One region of the Streptomyces sp. NBC_01198 genome, then DNA from elsewhere that is predicted to be linked to it. Evidence: riboswitches for the same ligand, from Rfam matches in the RefSeq annotation. Region 1 holds a riboswitch; each other region holds the start of a gene.

Region 1 (4,383 bases):
ATCGGGACCGGCAGCACATGGGCGTTCGGGCCGCCGAGGTAGCGGAACAGCGGCAGGTCGGAGGCCTCGGAGGCGGCGTGCGCGACCGCCAGCGACACGCCGAGGATGGCGTTGGCGCCGAGCGAGGACTTGTCGGGAGTGGCGTCCAGGTCGAACATCGCCTGGTCGATCAGCCGCTGCTCGGTGGCGTCGTAGCCGACCAGCTCCGGGCCGATCTGCTCGATCACGGCGAGGACGGCCTTCTCGACGCCCTTGCCCTGGTAGCGGTTCTTGTCGCCGTCGCGGAGTTCGAGGGCCTCGAATGCGCCGGTGGATGCGCCGGACGGCACCGCGGCGCGGCCCGTGCTGCCGTCATCGAGGCCGACCTCGACCTCGACGGTGGGGTTGCCTCGCGAGTCGAGGATTTCCCGGGCTACGACGACGTCGATGGACGGCACGTTGTCTCCTTCAGATGATGTCTTCTCGTCTTTTCCGGGACGAGCCTAACCGCCCCGGGTGCCCGTGCCGGTTCCCGGCCCGGCCCCTGAGACGGAAAACCGGCCGGGCACGCGGCGCCCCCGAGGGCGGGCCGCGTGACCGGCCGGTCGGTGAGGTTCCCGCCGGGCGGTCAGCCGAGGTACAGCTGCTGGCCCGGGTAGATCAGGTCGGCGTCCTTGACGCTGTCCTTGTTGAGCTCGAAGAGCTTGTGCCAGCCGCCCGCCACGTGGTGGCTGGCGGCGATGCGCGACAGGGTGTCGCCGGAGACGACGGTGTAGTCGCCCTTGCGGGCGGTGTGCCGCTTCCAGTCCGTGGCGGTGTGCTTGGCCGGGGTGGCCTTCTTCGCCGGGGTGGCCTTCTTCGCCGGGGTGGTGGCCTTGGCAGGCGTGGAGGTGCTTGCCGAGGACGACGAGCCGCCGGTGTTGATGTCGGGCGACGGGCCGCCCGCGGTCAGGCCGCCGGCCGACGCGCAGGACCAGGCGCCGGGGCCCTGGATGGCGAGCAGCTTCTCGGCGGCCGCGATCTGCTGGTCCTTGGTGGCCAGGTCGGCGCGGGCCGCGTACTGCAGGCCGCCGGCCGCCTCCCAGCTGGACTGCGAGAACTGCAGGCCGCCGTAGTAGCCGTTGCCGGTGTTGATCGACCAGTTGCCACCGGACTCGCACTGGGCGACGGCGTCCCAGGTGGCCACCGAGGCGGCGGACGAGGACGTGGCGCCGATCAGCGGTATGGCGATGGCGGTGCCGGCGACTCCGGCGAACGTGGCGAAACGGACCATCTTCGAGGCGCGACGGTGCTTACCCATGTGTGTGTTCCTCACCGACGCCTACGAGGTCAGCTGTCGGGTTCGGACGTGAGTTGCCCGGCCGGCACCGCGGTGTTGGACGCGGATGCCCGGCTTCACCCCGAGCCGGACCGGTGGCGTTCACGCAGCGGCGACGTGCTGTCCGCGCTGCGCGGCGTACTGCCTCTGGTCCGGCGGAAGACCGTGGGTCCCCCGCTCCTGCCTGCGGCGCTTTCGCGTCGACTGTTCCCGTGGGGGCGGCGGCAGGACTCGGCGTTCCGCTCCGGCGGGGCCCGCTGTGGCGAGCGTTTAGACGTTAAGCACAGGGGGCCCGGTTGAACAAACACTCGCGTTTCGGGCGCCAACTGCCGTCCGGGATTCGGGGAGTGGAAGAACCCGCAGGTCGGACGGCCGGAGCTCAGCAGCGAGCGAGCAGCCGGTCACAGCTCCGGAGAGAGGCTTGTCACATCGCCGCAGGGCACGGAAATACCGTACGTCCGTTTTGTCACCGGGCTTGCCCGGCACGGCTGTTCGGCCTCCCGGCAGCCGGCGTTCACCCCAGGCTGAGAATCTGTCCGGGTTTGATGAGGTTTGGATTGTCGCCGATCAGCTGGTGGTTGACGTCGTAGAGCCGGTGCCAGCCGCCCGCCACATCATGGCCGGACGCGATCCCGGACAGCGAGTCGCCTGCGCCGACCTTGTACGTACCCGGGTCCGTATCGGCGCCGGTGTCCGTATTGCCGGTGGTGACCGTGTCGTTGGCATCCGCGACGTTCGCGGTGACCGCGGAGGATTCGGTACGGGTCGCCCGGTCGGTCGCTGCCAGCGCCTCGTCGGAGGGGCTGTACGGGCGGGCGTGACGCCCGCTCCCGTCCGTGGGCGCGCTGGGGGCCGCGGGGTCGGCGGGAGCGGCCGGAGGGGTGCCGTGCGCCGTTCCGGGGTGGGCGACCGCGCTGGGCGGCACCGAGCCCGTACCGGGGTGGGCGGGCGTACTTGCCGACGGCGGCGCGGTGGTGGTCGGCGTAGCCGGATCGGCCGGCGTGGCCGGCGCCGACGGATCGGCGGGGGTGGTCGTGGGCGTGCCGGAGTCCGCGGGGGTTCCCGGGTCGGCCGGGTCGGCGGGGGTGGTCGGCGCCGGGGTCGCGGTGGCGGTGCTGCCCGGGTCCACGTCCGGCGTGCCGGTGTCCTTGAGCAGTCCTGTGCCCTTCTCGCAGCCCGGCCAGGCGTCGGGGCCGAGGTCGGCCAGGATCTTCTCGGCCACGGCTATCTGCTGCGACCGGGAGGCCAGGTCGGGCCGCGGGGCGTAGGCCGTGCCGCCGTACTGGCTCCAGGTGTCCTGGGTGATGGCGAGGCCGCCGTAGAAGCCGTTGTGCGTGTCGGCGCTCCACAGGCCGCCGGTCTCGCAGACCGCGACCTTGTCCCAGGTGCTCGCGTCCGCGGCGTGCGCGGCACCCGCGCCCGCGCCCAGCAGGGGCAGCGCCAGTCCTGCGCCGGTCGCCGCGACCGTCACCATGGCCGCTGGGGCCTGGCGGGGACGTCGGTGCCTGCCGTTCCCTGACGAGAGCATGCGGTCGCCTTTCCTCACAGCCTTTACGCGCCCGCGCGGCCCGCCGTCACCGGCAACTGCCACGCACCGTAAGGACCGGCGCGTCCCGCGAGCCGTGCGTGCCTCGCGTTGACCGCAGAACGTAGCGTTGTTGGCCCGGGGATCACAAGTCGATGTAGCGCTCGTCACGTCGGGGTCACGGCCCTGACGTGCGGTCAGTTCCGCTGTGCCGCCTCGGGCGTGAAGGCCACCGGCAGCGCCCGCAGCCCACGCATGATCAGGCCGCCGCGCCAGCGCAGGTCGGCGGGCTCGGCGGCGAGCCGCAGGTCCGGCAGCCGGGTGAGCAGCGTCGCCAGTGCGGTCCTGGCCTCCAGCCGGGCCAGCGGGGCGCCCAGGCAGTAGTGGATGCCGTGGCCGTACCCCAGATGCGGGTTGTCGGCCCGCGCGAGGTCGACCGTGTCCGGCGCGGCGAAGCGCGCCGGATCGCGGTCGGCGGCCGCAAGCACCACGAGGACCGGGTCGCCGGCCGCGACCGGCCGGCCGCCGAGGGTCAGCGCGGTGGTCGCGTAACGCCATGTCGCCAGCTCCACCGGGCCGTCGTGGCGCAGCAGTTCCTCCACCGCGCTCTCCAGCAGCGCGCTCTCGCCGCGGGCGAGGGACGCCTGCAGCTCGGCGCGCGGGCCCGGGTGCGTCAGCAGGGTGTGCATGCCGTTGCCGATGAGGTTGACCGTCGTCTCGAACCCGGCGAAGAGCAGGATGAAGGCCATCGCGGCGGCCTCGTTCTCCGTCAGGTGCTCGCCGTGGTCGCCGGCCCTGATCAGACCGGAGATCAGGTCGTCGGGCGGGCCGCCGTCCGCGCCCGCGCCCGCTCCGGCGGCCAGCTCCGCGCGCTTACGGTGGATCAGCTCGACCAGATACGCGCGCATCCGCTTGACCGAACGAGCCACACCGCCGCGCGGGCCGCCACCGTGCCGGATCATCATCCCGGCCCAGTCCCTGAAGTCGTCCTGGTCCTCGGCCGGCACCCCGAGCAGGTCGCAGATCGCGTAAATGGGCAGCGGGAAGGCGAAGTCGTGGATCAGGTCGGCCTCGCCACGCGCCGCGAAGCCGTCCACGAAACGGTCCGTCAGCTGCTGCACCCGCGGGCCGAAGCCGGCCACCCGGCGCGGGGTGAACGCCTTGGACACCAGGCGGCGCAGCCTGGTGTGGTCGGGCGGATCGATGTTGAGCAGATGCGTCATCAGGTCCGCGCTGCGCTCCCCCGGGATGCCGGTCTTGCCGCGCGCGCCGGGCGACTCCGCGTGATGCACCGGATTCTTGCTCAGCCGCGGGTCCGCCAGCGCCTCCCGGGCGTCGGCGTACCGGGTCACCAGCCAGGCCTCGACGCCACTGGGCAGCGTCGTGCGGTGCACCGGGGCGTGCTCGCGCAGCCAGGCGTACGCCGGGTAGGGGTCGGTGGCGAACTCCCAGGTGAACAGCTCGGGCATCGCGGCGGGCTCGGTCATCCCCCGACCGTACGTGACCGGCGCTACTGCTCCTGAGGGTGCTGCCCGGCCGCCCCGGTCCCGCCCCCGGCCGC
Region 2 (4,383 bases), 2.1 Mb from region 1:
GAGATCTTCTCGCGCAGCGCGAGAGCGTCGATCATCGCCTCCGCCCGGTCGCCGATGCCGCGCTTGGGCACGTTGAGGATACGCCGCAGCGGCACGCCGTCCTCGGGGTTGGCCAGCACCCGCAAGTACGCGAGCACGTCTCGGACTTCGCGCCGCTCGTAGAAGCGGACGCCGCCGACGACCTTGTAGGGCAGGCCGACCCGGATGAAGACCTCTTCGAAGACCCGGGACTGCGCGTTGGTGCGGTAGAAGACGGCCACATCGCCCGGCCGGGCGTCGCCGGCGTCCGTGAGGCGGTCTATCTCCTCGGCGACGAACTGCGCCTCGTCGTGCTCCTGGTCGGCGACGTAGCCGGTGATGACCGGGCCGTCGCCGGACTCGGTCCACAGGTTCTTCGCGCGCCGCCCGGCGTTGCGCTCGATGACGGAGTTCGCGGCGGACAGGATGGTCTGGGTGGAGCGGTAGTTCTGCTCCAGCAGGATGGTGCGGGCGTCCGGGTAGTCCTCCTCGAACTGGAGGATGTTGCGGATGGTGGCGCCGCGGAAGGCGTAGATGGACTGGTCGGCGTCACCGACGACGCACAGCTCCGCCATCGGGGTGCCCGCCGGGTCGGTGGCGCCGGGGGACTCGCCGGTGCCCACCAGCTCGCGCACCAGGGTGTACTGGGCGTGGTTGGTGTCCTGGTACTCGTCGACCAGCACGTGCCGGAAGCGCCGCCGGTAGTGCTCGGCGACGTCGGGAAAGGCCTGCAGCAGGTTGACGGTGGTCATGATGATGTCGTCGAAGTCCAGCGCGTTGGCCTCGCGCAGCCGGGCCTGGTAGAGCGCGTAGGCCTCGGCGAGCTTCTTCTCGAAGGTGTTCTCCGCCTGCCCGGCGAAGGTCTCCTCGTCGATCAGCTCGTTCTTGAGGTTGGAGATCTTCGCGCTGAAGGACTTCGGCGGATACTGCTTCGGGTCCAGGTCGAGGTCGCGGCAGACCAGGGCCATCAGGCGCTTGGAGTCGGCGGCGTCGTAGATCGAGAACGACGAGGTGAAGCCCAGCACCTTGGACTCGCGGCGCAGGATGCGCACGCAGGCGCTGTGGAAGGTGGAGACCCACATCACCTTCGCGCGCGGGCCGACCAGCTGTTCGACGCGCTCCCTCATCTCGCCCGCGGCCTTGTTGGTGAAGGTGATCGCGAGGATCGAGCCGGGGTGGACGTGCCGGGCGGCGAGCAGGTGGGCGATGCGGTGGGTGAGCACCCGGGTCTTGCCCGAGCCGGCGCCCGCGACGATGAGCAGCGGGCCGCCGGAGTGCTCGACGGCGGCGCGCTGCTGCTCGTTGAGCCCCTCGAGCAGCTGAGCGGGGTCGGTGGCCGGGCGCGGGGCGCCGTCGCGGTAGTACGCGTCCCGCCCGCCGCCGTCGTACCCGCCGCCGGGGCCCCGGTCCTCCGGGGGCGGCGGGGCGTCGGGGTCGGCCGGTTCCGGTGCCACGTGCAGACCGGGCAGGAAGTCGTCGTCAAAGAGGCTGCTCATCGCCTCCCGAGTCTAGGCGCCCGCACCGACACCCACGCCCCCCTTCCGGCGGACGGCCGCACCCGGCGGCGGCGGTAGCCCGATTACCACGCTGAGTGACAATCCGACTTGATTACGAAAAGGTATCGGGCCTATCGGACACCGCTCTTCCCAGCGGTGCCGCCGCCCGGCTACGGTGCCGCACCAGGCAGTGTCCGAAAGGAGTCCGCCGGGGATGGCGACACACCGTAAGACCCGTACCGCGACGATCACCGCCCCGCGCACGGCTGTGGGGCTCACAACGGCCGCCCTGGCCACGGTGACCCTGTTCTCCGAGACCGCGGGCGCCGCACCCGCCGCGCCCGCGCCGCAGCCGTCGATCAGCGCGGTGAAGGCGAAGGTCGACGCGCTGCTGCACCAGGCGGAGGTCGCCACCGAGCACTACAACGGCGCCAAGGAGCAGGCCTCCCAGCAGAACGCCACCGTCAACAAGCTGCTGGCGCAGGCGGCACAGAAGACGCAGACGCTGAACGACTCGCGCCGGCTGCTCGGGCAGTACGCGGCCGCGCAGTACCGCAGCGGCGGCGACGACTCGACCGGGCGCTTCCTGATGGCGACCGACCCGCAGGACCTGCTGGACCAGACGCATCTGGTGGGCCTGCTGGGGAAGCGGCAGAAGTCGGCCGTCGAGTCCTACCGGGTGCAGCAGGCGGCGGCCACCCAGCAGCGCATCGAGGCGGCCAGGAGCCTGGCGACGCTGACCACCCGGCAGGCGCAGCTGCGGACCGCCAAGGCCGACGTGCAGACCAAGCTGGGCGCCGCCCAGACGCTGCTGAACAGCCTCACCGCGCAGGAGAAGGAACGGCTGGCGGCCCTGCAGGCCAAGCAGGAGCAGGAGGCCAAGCGGAAGGCCGCCGCCATCGCCGCACAGGAGAAGGCAAAGGCGAAGACAGCGGCGAAGAAGTCGGGGTCGACCGCGCCGGCGACGCCGGCCAACGCGTCGGTCGCCGCCAAGGCCATCGCCTTCGCGCACGCCCAGCTGGGCAAGCCGTACGTGTGGGGCGCGACCGGCCCGGCCTCCTTCGACTGCTCGGGCCTGACCCAGGCGTCCTACAAGGCGGCGGGCATCACGCTGCCGCGGACCACGGGCGAGCAGGTCGACGTCGGCACCCGGGTCTCGACCTCGGACCTCCAGCCGGGTGACCTGATCTTCTTCTACAGCGACGCCAGCCACGTCGGTCTCTACATCGGCGACGGCAACATGATCCACGCTCCGCACACGGGAACGGTCGTCAAGGTCGCTCCGATCACCGAAATGCCGATCTATGCAGCGGTTCGTCCGTACTGAATCGACCACCAACCGTAAGATCACAAAGCGATTTCGGTCACGTTGCAATCCAAACTTCCCAACATCCGGAGAAGTTGAGTACGGTAACCCGCTAGGTGACGCGTTCGCCGCCGGTGAAAGTGCCGGCACCGCGCCGCCTCCGCTCAATCCGGCCCAGGCCGGAACCGGGGACCCACCACGCACCATCGGGGTGAATCGGGACAGACGCCGGCAGGTGTCCGACCCGTAGGGCTGCCTTCCCTGCCCGAACCCGTCAGCTAACCCGGTCGGCGGTTCACGGAAGGAGTCGCCTTCGTGGCGTCGCATCGCAAGCCGCGCCCGCGGATACTCGCCTCGACCGCCCCCCGTGCGGCGGTCGGCGTCACCGCGGCGGCCATCGCATCGGTCACCCTGCTCAGCGAGAGCGCGAGCGCGGCGCCCGCGAAGCCCTCCATCACCGAGGTCAAGGCGCAGATCGACACCCTGAACCAGCAGGCCGAGGTCGCGACGCAGAACTACGACCAGGCCAAGGAGAAGACCGACACCCAGCGCGACAAGACCAACCAGCTGCTCGCGCAGGTCGCCCGGAAGACCGAGCAGATGAACGAGTCCCGCCGGGTGCTGGGACAGTTCGCCAGCGAGCAGTACCGCGACGGCGGCATCGACCAGACCGTGCAGCTGCTGCTGGCCGACAACCCCGAGCAGTTCCTGAACCAGTCGCACATGGTCAACCAGCTCTCCGCGACGCAGACCGAGGCGCTGAAGAACTTCCAGATCCAGCAGGAGCAGGCCTCGATCCAGCGGTCGCAGGCCACTGCGAGCCTGACCCAGCTGACCAACGCCCAGAAGCAGCTGGCCACCCAGAAGAAGACGGTGCAGACCAAGCTCGCGGCCGCGCAGAAGCTGCTCAACAGCCTCAGCGCCGCGCAGCGCGCCAAGATCGCCGGCATGAAGAAGGGCAAGTCCTCGCCGGCGAGCTACAGCTACTCCGGCCCCGCGTCCGGCCGTGCCGCCGCCGCGATCAAGTTCGCGCTCGCCCAGCGTGGCAAGCCGTACGTCTACGGCGCCACCGGCCCCGGCTCGTACGACTGCTCGGGCCTGACCCAGGCCGCCTACGGCGCGGCGGGCGTCAAGCTCGGCCGGACCACCTACGACCAGGACAAGGACGGCGTCGCCGTCTCGAAGGCCGACCTGCAGCCCGGCGACCTGGTCTTCTTCTACTCGGGGCTGTCCCACGTGGGCATCTACCTGGGCAACGGCCAGATCGTGCACGCCCCGCACACCGGCGCGTTCGTCGAGGTCGCCCCGCTGAGCTGGATGCCCTTCGCCGCCGCCCGCCGGGTCGCCTGACCGCAGGCACACGCCCGCGGCGCCGGGGCCGGAAACGGGCCAACGGTCAGGCTGGGTCCGTTTCCGTCCCGCTCACCCGTCGAACGGCGGTCGTTTCCTTGCACGGGCCGACCGATACGGGACAGTCCCGGTCAGTACGTCCCGGTGCGCCCCCGGGCAGGTTTAGCGTCGCTCCTCAGGTGGCCGACACCCCACTGCCGTCCGGTACCGGAC
Region 3 (4,383 bases), 1.7 Mb from region 1:
CGGGTGCGGGACTCGGCCTCACCGTCGGTGAAGTACGCCGGGTAGCGCAGGTGGAGCCGGGTCAGCCGGCCGCCCTCGAAGTCGAAGGAGCTGAACGCCTTCGCCCAGCTGCCGTCGTAGGTGTAGAGCGGCGCCGGGTCGGCCGGGTCGGACAGGTAGGGCACCAGCGCCTCGTACAGCGACTGCAGCCGCCCGGTCTCCGCCTCGCCGGGTCCCGCGGGTGTGGTCCCCGAGCGGTCCCGGCCCATCCAGGCCGCGGACGCGATCAGCGCGACGATGGCAAGCAGCGGGCCGTACGGCATCATCACCACGACGACCAGCCCCGCGAGGGCCAGCAGCAGCGCGGGACCGCGGCGGTCCTTGGGCGTGCGGCCCCACCACCCGCCGGTCCAGGCCGCCTGCCGGCGCATGCCGCGGGCGATGGTGATGACCGGGTGCAGCACGTCGGAGGCGCCGTCGGCGGCGCTGCGCGCCAGGTCGCGGCCGCGGACGAGTGCCGGTCGGCTGCTCAGGATGCTGGGAAGGGGACGCCTGGCCACGGTTGCTCCATGGGGTGGTTCGGGTGCGGGGACCGCGGGGGACACGCGGCGGTGCAGGAGGGGAGGGGAAGCGGGTGGGACCGAAAGCGACCCGGGAGCGGGGCGACCGCTCCCGGGCCTGCGGGTGGCATCCGTCGTGCCGTCGGCAAGGGACGGCGGCCTAGATCTTGATCCCGCCCAGGAGGCTGGCAAGGCTCGCGCCGCCTGCCGTGATGCTCGGCGCGATGGCGGTGCTCGCGAGGTAGAAGCCGAAGAGAGCGCTGACGATGCCGTGGGACACCTTCAGCCCGTCTTTGCGGAAGAAGAGGAACACAATGACGCCGAGCAGAACGACGCCTGAGATCGACAGGATCATGGGCTTTCTCCTGGGTGATGGGGACGGTCACCATGAGTTCTTCCAGGGTCACAAAAAGTCATGGTTCGCGCGCGGTGGCAAACGGGTGATTTGTAGAGAATTTCGCCCATATGAGGGGACTCGCCGAAGATCTTGCCGCTGCGCACCCCACCCGTCTCGTCCGACCGGGTGACCGCCCGTGACCCGGGCGCGCGGGTCCGCCCGCCCGCCGCCAGGGCGGCCCGCTCCGGCAGGATGGCCCCGTGCAGCTCACCCCGATCACCTGGCCGCGGCTCGCCGCGGCCCTCGCCGACCGGATCAGCGCGGGCCCGCCGCCCGCGGGGCCCTGGTGGCGCGTCGCGGTGGACGGCGCACCCGCCGCCGGCACCGCCGACCTGGCCGACGCGCTGGCCGCCGAACTGCCCGCGCTCGGCCACCCGGTGCTGCGGGTACGGGCGCAGGCCTTCTGGCGGCCCGCCTCGCAGCGGCTCGAGTACGGCCATCAGGACGTGGACGCGTTCTACCAGCTGTGGCTGGACACCGGAGCGCTGCGCCGCGAGGTGCTCGACCCGCTCGGTCCCGGCGGCAGCGGCCGCGCCCTGCCGTCGCTGCGCGACCCCGGGACAGACCGCTCCACCCGGGCGGAGTACGTGGCTCTGCCGCCGGGCGGGGTCCTGGTGCTGGACGGTCCGCTGCTGCTCGGCCAGGGCCTGCCGCTGGATCTGACGGTCCATCTGCGGTTGTCCGAGGCCGCGCTGCGGCGCCGTACGGAACCGGCCGAGCAGTGGACGCTGCCCGCCTACCGCCGCTACGCCCGCGAGGCGCTGCCGGAAGAGAGCGCCGATGTCCTGGTGCGTGCCGACGATCCGCGGCACCCGGCCTGGACCGGCTGACACCGCCGCGGCGTCCGGCCCCCGGCACCGCCTTGCCGTGGAGGTGCGCGCTTCGCTAGCGTCCTCGAACACCATGACTGTCGCCACCGCGCCGCTGACCGCCGAGCACATACCCCTGGCCGTACAGCGGTACGACCGCTGGTTCTCGCGCGCCCGGCGGCCGCCGTCCCAGCGGTCCTGGCTGACCGACGGACCCGTACGCGGCGACGAGCTGGTGGCCAAGCTGCACGCCGTCCCCGGCCTCGAAGCCTGCCGCGCACTGGACGGCGACGGCAACCTGATCGGCTACCTCGCCGCCCAGCCGGTCACCCTCGCGCCCGACGACCCGGCGGCGCTGCGCACCCACCCGCGCTCGGCCCTGGTGCCCTACGGCGGCCACGCGCTGCCCGGCGGGCGGGAGACCGAGGTGCTGCGCTCGCTCTACGCCAGGATCGCCGACCGGCTGGTCGCCGACCGCCGCCTCGTCCACTACGTCCAGGTGCCGGCCGGCGAGGTCGCCACCGCCCCCTGGGCCGACCTCGGCTTCGGCCGCGAACTCGTGCACGGCCTGATGGCGGTCAAGGCCAGGGGCCGCCAGCCGCGCGGCGTCGAGGGCCTCGGCATCCGCCGGGCCGGTCCCGGCGACCTGCCGCAGATCGGCCGGATGGCGGCGGAGTCCTCCCGGCGGCAGCGCGAGTCCGCGATGTTCCAGCCGCAGCCGGAGGGCGCGCTGGCCGCGCTGCGGCTGCACTACGCCGACGCGCTCGCCGATCCGCGCTGCGGAGCCTGGATCGCGTCCCGCAGGGGCGAGGAGATCGCCATGGTGCTGGTCGTCCCGGCCGTGCCCGACCCGGTCGTACCGGAGTCGTGCGTGGAACTCGCCGAGGCGTACGTGGAACCCGCCGCGCGCGGCGAGGGCATCAGCCGGGTGCTGCTGGCCACCGCGCTGGCGTGGGCGTACGACAACGGCCACCGCTACATCTCGGCCCGCTGGCACTCCGCCTCCCCGCTGGCCGCGGGGCACTGGCCGGCGGTCGGCTTCCGGCCGGTGGCCTACCGGCTCAGCCGGACGCTGGACGCGCGCATCGGCGGAGTGCCGGGCAGCTACTGAGGACGGGCTGACGTCCCGTCGGCCGCGATCCCGGCATATCCGAAACACCGTGCCAATTCCGGCATTTCGCAGTGACGCCGATCACTGCCGGCCGGATCCGTGACCGGCGTCACGGGCCGAACACGGTCCGGCTCCCCGGCGACACCCGCTGTTTCCGGTCCGGGCCGTTTGTCACCCTGTGCGGCCCGCCGCTCGACTCGCGGTGACCGGTCCGCATACGTACCGGCGTGTACGGATGGCGAGGAGTAACCGCCGGTACGGGCGGATTGGGGCGGCATGCCGCGTTTGGTTGCCCGCCGCTCCCGGCGTCGTCTAGCTTCGCCCTACCGCGGGCCGGACGTCCGCGGTATCCGCCGGGCGGGACGCCGAATCCTGCCGCCGCCCGGTATCGGGAACAGCCGAGCACTCAGGGCAGGAGCGGGGGACCCAGGTAGGTCGCCGTCCGGGGACACCGGACGGCTCGGGGTGAAGCCGCGCGACCGTACGCGCTCCTCGGAGCGCGGCCACGGCGGACCGCGGCCGGGCATCTCCTGCCCGAACCCGACAGCTCACCTCGCAGGCGTAGGAGAGGAATTCCCCCATGCCCGCAAAGGGACAGCACCGCAAGCCCCGCTCGCTCAACCGCCTGACCCGGGTGTGCATCGCGGCGGGCACCGGAGGCGCCGCCCTCGCGGTGCCGCTGCTCGGCGTCGGCCACGCGTCGGCCGCCGAGCCCACCAAGGCCCCCGCCGCTTCCGCGAAGTCGCACGAGTACACCGTCGTCCGCGGGGACACCCTGGCGAAGATCGCCACCACCCACCACGTCAAGGGCGGCTGGAAGTCGCTGTACAAGGCCAACAAGAAGGTCATCGGAGCCAACCCGAGTCTGATCCGCCCCGGCCAGCACCTCACGCTGAACACCGCCCCGGTCAAGGCCGCGCCGGCCCCCGCGAAGAAGGCCGCCCCGGCCCCGGCCAAGAAGGCCGCGCCCGCGGCCGCCAAGAAGGCCGTCAGCTCCACCGGCTACACCAAGCCGGTCGGCGACGCCGCCATCGGCACCCCTTACCACGCCCAGGGCTCCAACTGGTCCTCCGGTTACCACACCGGTGTCGACTTCCTGGTCTGGACCGGCACCCCGGTCCACTCCGTGGCGGCGGGCACCGTGGTGCACGCAGGCGCCGACGGCGCCTACGGCAACGACGTGATCATCCGGCACGCCGACGGCAAGTACACGCTGTACGGCCACCTGACCAAGCCGGTTGTCTCCGTCGGCCAGACCGTCGCCTCCGGCCAGGAGATCGGCATATCCGGCGCCACCGGCAACGTCACAGGACCGCACCTGCACTTCGAGGTCCGCACCACGCCGAACTACGGTTCCGACATCGACCCCGTCGCCTACCTCGCGGCGCACGGTGTCACCATCTGAGTCGCCTGACGCCCCACGGCAGTGCCCGCCCGGTCTTCACCACCGGGCGGGCGCTGCCGTGTGTCCCTCCTCGAACAGCCCGGCCAGCTCGCCGCGGGAGACCACGCCGAGCTTCGGATACG

The links. A riboswitch is a leader RNA that binds a small molecule or an ion and turns the genes downstream of it on or off. The one in region 1 is predicted to bind cyclic di-AMP.
Region 2: linked by a shared signal. The riboswitch ahead of OG702_RS13620 (C40 family peptidase) and the one ahead of OG702_RS23030 (transglycosylase family protein) in region 1 are both predicted to bind cyclic di-AMP.
Region 3: linked by a shared signal. The riboswitch ahead of OG702_RS30525 (M23 family metallopeptidase) and the one ahead of OG702_RS23030 (transglycosylase family protein) in region 1 are both predicted to bind cyclic di-AMP.

The regions. Positions count from the first base shown of each region.
Region 1 covers NZ_CP108568.1:5,147,792-5,152,174, reverse strand. Annotated here, with positions in the region: gene eno (phosphopyruvate hydratase) at 1-437, opposite strand, end outside; gene OG702_RS23030 (transglycosylase family protein) at 608-1,279, opposite strand; cyclic di-AMP (ydaO/yuaA leader) riboswitch at 1,283-1,422, opposite strand; gene OG702_RS23025 (transglycosylase family protein) at 1,812-2,825, opposite strand; gene OG702_RS23020 (cytochrome P450 family protein) at 3,020-4,309, opposite strand; gene OG702_RS23015 (nucleoside triphosphate pyrophosphohydrolase) at 4,333-4,383, opposite strand, start outside.
Region 2 covers NZ_CP108568.1:3,073,415-3,077,797, forward strand. Annotated here, with positions in the region: gene pcrA (DNA helicase PcrA) at 1-1,514, opposite strand, end outside; gene OG702_RS13615 (C40 family peptidase) at 1,729-2,841, shown strand; cyclic di-AMP (ydaO/yuaA leader) riboswitch at 2,972-3,128, shown strand; gene OG702_RS13620 (C40 family peptidase) at 3,136-4,170, shown strand.
Region 3 covers NZ_CP108568.1:6,853,563-6,857,945, forward strand. Annotated here, with positions in the region: gene OG702_RS30505 (hypothetical protein) at 1-539, opposite strand, end outside; gene OG702_RS30510 (hypothetical protein) at 700-894, opposite strand; gene OG702_RS30515 (uridine kinase) at 1,137-1,766, shown strand; gene OG702_RS30520 (GNAT family N-acetyltransferase) at 1,840-2,856, shown strand; cyclic di-AMP (ydaO/yuaA leader) riboswitch at 3,243-3,431, shown strand; gene OG702_RS30525 (M23 family metallopeptidase) at 3,437-4,261, shown strand; gene OG702_RS30530 (AAA family ATPase) at 4,298-4,383, opposite strand, start outside.